DNA from 2 places in the Caballeronia sp. M23-90 genome. Region 1 is predicted to be linked to the other one. Evidence: riboswitches for the same ligand, from Rfam matches in the RefSeq annotation. Region 1 holds a riboswitch; the other holds the start of a gene.
What was found. Region 1 has a riboswitch for cobalamin ahead of ACRXB1_RS26445 (TonB-dependent receptor domain-containing protein). Riboswitches for the same ligand answer to the same signal wherever they lie in the genome.
Positions count from the first base shown of each region.

Region 2: linked by a shared signal. The riboswitch ahead of ACRXB1_RS28945 (CbtB domain-containing protein) and the one ahead of ACRXB1_RS26445 (TonB-dependent receptor domain-containing protein) in region 1 are both predicted to bind cobalamin.

Region 1 is NZ_JBSIPA010000355.1:1,207-3,668, reverse strand. Features, by position in the region: RNA gene ssrS (6S RNA) at 1-41, opposite strand, end outside; gene ACRXB1_RS26455 (cell division protein ZapA) at 175-489, opposite strand; gene ACRXB1_RS26450 (hypothetical protein) at 486-869, opposite strand; cobalamin riboswitch at 1,198-1,485, shown strand; gene ACRXB1_RS26445 (TonB-dependent receptor domain-containing protein) at 1,560-2,462, shown strand, end outside.
Region 2 is NZ_JBSIPA010000426.1:426-2,887, reverse strand. Features, by position in the region: gene ACRXB1_RS28960 (cobyrinate a,c-diamide synthase) at 1-257, shown strand, start outside; gene ACRXB1_RS28955 (DUF1289 domain-containing protein) at 254-496, shown strand; gene ACRXB1_RS28950 (CbtA family protein) at 546-1,313, opposite strand; gene ACRXB1_RS28945 (CbtB domain-containing protein) at 1,322-1,555, opposite strand; cobalamin riboswitch at 1,587-1,740, opposite strand; gene ACRXB1_RS28940 (histidine phosphatase family protein) at 1,793-2,353, shown strand; gene ACRXB1_RS28935 (hypothetical protein) at 2,354-2,462, opposite strand, start outside.

The DNA of each region.
Region 1 (2,462 bases):
GTTCAAGGAATATATGACCTTGGCAAACCAGGCAGGGAACAATCACTGTACACCAATCGCCCCGACGATGCAGCACTGATACGGGAAAACTTTATGTCAGTCGCAACACAATAACGTTCGTGACACGGCGCGCGCAGCGTTAGCAAACCTATACGCAAGCATGGCCATTGCGAATTACTGCGCTTCGTATTGTGAAATCACGACGCCGAGTTGTTCGTTCATTTGATGCATCGTGCGGCGGATCTCTTCGGCGGGGAACGCTTCGCCGTGACGCACGCTGCTTTGCAGCTTGAGCAATTCCGAAGCAAGCGACAACGCCGCCATCACCGCAATCCGGTCCGTGCCGCGCACGCTGCTTGCATTGCGCACCTTCGACATTTCCGCATCCACTCGCGCGACCGCTTCACGCAGCGCAGCTTCGGTTTCCGGTGAGCAGGCGAGCCGGTACGGCGCGCCGAGAATGGATACCTCGATCTGCTTGGTCGTCATGCCTTTTCTCCGTGATGGTGTGATTCCTCATGCAACGCGCCGTTCGCCGCTTCGGCGGTGTCCGGTTCGCTGCTGGCATCGGGAGGCAAAAGGGCAAGCTGGTTATCCGGCTCGGGCGCGTTTTTCGCACGCGGCAATTTTTCGAGGATTGCGTTGAGGCGAACCTGTGCATCGTCGATTTTCGCCGATAACGAATCGCGCTCCGCCACCAGGGCGTCGCGCTCTTCACGCACGTTGGCAAGTTCCTGCTGCGCGAGCGCAAACTCCGAGCGCAACTGGTCGAGTTGCTGGGAGAGAGCGTCATGCGCTTGATGATGCCGTTCGCTGATTTTGATCAGCCGGCCAATATTTTGTGACAGTGATTCGAGTTCGTTGAGCATGTGCTGCGTCCTCTTAAGACCTCGCATTTTAGCGCGCTTCGCTGGCGCTTCAGAAATTTGGTTCGTTTCCAGACGTAACAGCAGTTTGAAGTCAATGCATCGGCGCGAGCCTTTATTCGTAAGGGGAAATGATTTATCGAGTTGTTTATCGACAGTTTTTAACGCTGGCTCGATGGCTCGCTTATCGGCTCGCGGAACGACTTTTGAACGTCTCTGAAAGTACCCCTTCAATTCCGTTTGAACGTTACCGGTACGACCAGAATGCAGGTGAATCGAATGCTCGCGCGACTGCATGATCCTGCTTTCTTGACGGGTCCCGGTGCCGCTCTTAAACTCGCGGCACCTTGGTGCTCGCGCATGCCCGATCCGGCGTGCGCAGTTAAACGGGAAGCAGGAAGCAACGTCCGCCCGGACTGCGCCAACCTGCGCTGCCCCCGCAACGGTAAGCGACCGCAACGCAAGTTGCAAGCCGGTTCCACGCGTGACGTCCGCCCATTCTACGACTCGATACCGCTCGAATGGCCCGGACAGCACGCTCATGCCACTGCGCCTTTCGCGCGGGAAGGCGGGCCGATATGTCGCCAGCCCGGATACCGGCCTCGGGGAGAGCGCGGCCTCGCGGCTGCGCTCGTCACGCATGGACCTGCGGGGAGCGGGTCGCGCATGCCTTTACCGGATCTTCCTGCAATCATGGCTTCACCTATTGCCCGCGCCGTCCTGCTGGTTTTCGGCAGTTTACCCGTTGTTGCGAACGCTCAGTCCTCGACCAGTTCCTCAGGATCTCCCAGCGAGCCCGTCACGCTCGCGCCTGTCGTGGTGACCACCACCCGCGCGCCGCAAAAGCTCGCGGATTCCATCGCGCAGACGACGCTCTTCGACCAGCAGGATATCGCCGATTCCAATGCTACCGATGTCGCCGGTCTCCTCGCACTCGCGCCCGGCGTGCAGATCACGCGCAACGGCGGTCCGGGTTCAAGCGCGGGATTGTTCCTGCGCGGCGCGTCGTCGGCGCAATCGCTCGTGTTGATCGACGGCGTGCGTGTCGAGTCGGCCGGACTAGGCGCGGCCCAACTGTCGCAACTCATGCTCGATCAGATCGACCACGTGGAAGTGGTCAACGGCAATGTGTCGGCGCTCTATGGATCGAACGCGGTGGGCGGCGTCGTGCAGATCTTCACGAAGGATGGTGGCAATCATCCGCCGCGCTTCAACTTCGAGACCGAGGTGGGCAGTTATCACACGCAGCGCCAGCAGGTCGGTGCGAACGGCGCGCTCGATAAAGACGGCCGCACCACGTTCAACGTGACGCTCTCGCGCGAGAAGACCGACGGGTTTTCATCGATCGATCCTTCGACCTCGCCGAATGTGAATCCGAACGCGAACGGGTATTTGAACGAGAGCGTGTCGGCGACGTTGCGTCATCAGTTCAGCGACAAATGGGACGCGGGCGTGCGCTTTTTGCAGTCGAACGGTATCAACAGTTTCGACAGCGCCTACGGCCTGCCCACCGACGACAACGAATCGCACAACCGCGTGCGTTCCACTTCGGTCTTTGCAAACGGCAAGATCACCGACAACTGGACCACGCACTTC
Region 2 (2,462 bases), on a different contig from region 1:
CGAAGATGCAAAAGCGCCTTTCCCGCCTCGCTATGCAGCGCATCGAAAGCCGTCACGGCGTCAGTACAGGGCACACATTCCATTACTCGTCAGTGACGACCGACATGGCACCTGTCCTGAACGCAACGCACGCAACCACGGGCAAGGAAGGCGAAGCCTTCTACCAGCAAGGCCCGATTACCGCGACCTACATGCACACTTACTGGCCGACGAATCCGGCGGCAGCCGCCGCCCTTTTCCGTGGCGAACCGCTATGACAATGCCTTTGGAAACACCTGTAAAAACGCCGCTTGAACTCGCATTCACCATCGAACGTGCGAGCCAGCTTCAGCCCGTGGGTTCACCCTGCACGGACGTATGCCGCCTCGATAAAACCACGGGTTATTGCGAAGGCTGCTTCAGAAGCCGCGAAGAGATCAAGGCATGGAAGACATTGCCCGACGCCGACAAGCTCGGCCTCTTCCCTGCCTTGCTGGCCAGAAAAGCAGCGGCATGAAAAAGGGCGGCTCGCGAGCCGCCCTTCTCTTACCAAGAATCTTAATCGATCAAGCCGTTGCTACACGCCGCGCGGGCACACGTTCCACTTCACGCTGTGCAAGCACGCCGAACAACAAACCGAGCGTGGTCCAGATCACCGCCTGAATGCCGATTGCGGCCACGCGAAAATTCCACAACAAGGTCGCCGAAAACTTCGCCGGTACTTCATCGATCGATGGCAACGCAGCGTAAGCGAGCCCCATCAGCACGATGTAACCCGCGAGCGCAATCAGCGACGCATTCCAGTTGCCGTGTGTCGGCTGCATGCGGCGCTGAAACCGCACCGCGAACACGGCCACCACGAGTGAGATCGCGACCATGCCGAAAAAGAGCGCCGTTCTCGCGCCAATCGTCTCGGGATTTCCCACGGACGGCGGGTTCGGCGGATACTTGAGGAACGGCACGATTGCAACCGTCACAAAGCCGAACACGCCGAGCAATGCTGACGTTCCGCGGGCGCGCAACGCACCGAGCCGCGCATACGAAAACGCGAACACGAGCGAGAACAAACCGCCCAGCGCCGTACCGAACACCGAGACGCCTGTCAGCAAACCTAGCCCCGCTTGCGTGCCGCGGCTGACCAGTTCGACATCGTCGCCATGTTCGTGCGGATGCCCGGCCGCCGCTTCCGCCTGCTCATGTGCCTGTTCCTGCTGGGATTCGAATGCAATGGCACGATCCACCGACGGCTCGCCGAAGGCTTTTGCAAACCCGAAACCGAGCAGGCCCGCGACCAGCCCCGCGATCATGCCGCGTATGAGGAGATTTCTGATCATGGACGGTCTCAGTGGCAGGGGAAACCGAGCAGATGGCGACCGTCGTGCACGAACTCGTGGATATACATGCCCTGGAAGATCGACGTTGCGCCTTGCTCCGCGCCCACGAAATAAATTGCGATCAACAAAAGCAGACCGATAAACACCGCCCAAGGCAGCACCTCACGCACCGGAATAGGTACGGGTGCATCAAATGCGGGATTCATGGCGGACAGATTCGCCGTTGGATTGGCTTGATTCATGAAAGCTCCGAGGGATAAGCGCGTCCCGTAAGAAAATAGAAAGGCTGCAGCGGGGGTCTGACTTGCATGCGTCGAATGGTTTTTTTACCTTGATTCAAGGATGAAAACGCACTCGGCACGCTTACAGTGGCGCGACCGTGCCGGGTTTTCACCGGCTTCCTCGCGCTGCAAGCTTGCCATTCTAAGATGTGATCACCGAAAGTAAAGCAATGCATCATTGAAGCGAATCCGGAAACCATGAAAAACGAACTGATCCTGCTTTGCCACGCGGCAACGCACGCCATGAAAACCGGCATGTTTCCCACGCTCAATGATCCGATCGAGCATCTCGAGCGCCCGCGTCTTTCGGCGCTTGCATCGGTTTATGTGCCCGACCGTGTCATCACGAGCCCGTCCCGTGCCGCCGTGGAAACGGGACGGACGTTTGGCATCGAAATGTCGACCGATGCGCAGTGGAGCGACCTGGATCATGGCCGCTGGCAAGGACGTTCTTTGAAAGAGATCTACGACGAGGAGACCGACGCATTGAGCGCGTGGTTGTCGGAACCGGACAGCGCTGCGCATGGCGGCGAAAGCCTGGAGGCCCTTCAGGGGCGGGTTCGACGCGCGCTCGACAAACAGCGCGATGACGGGACTACGGTGATCGTGACGCACGCCATCGTAATCAAGGTGGTGCTTGCCGTCGTGCTGGACGCACCGCTTACGACGGTTTATCGGATGGATCTGGAGCCGCTATCTGCAGTCACCCTGACCCGCGCGGACGATACCTGGCGTCTGCGCTGCAAATCGTCCATCTGATCAGGCCCCAGCGCCACGCGCCATGCGCCGAAGCGTCGATGAATCGATCGCGCCCGCGCAGATCCGGACCGCCTCGTTCAGCGTGCGGGGCCGGCCAGCGGCGAAATGC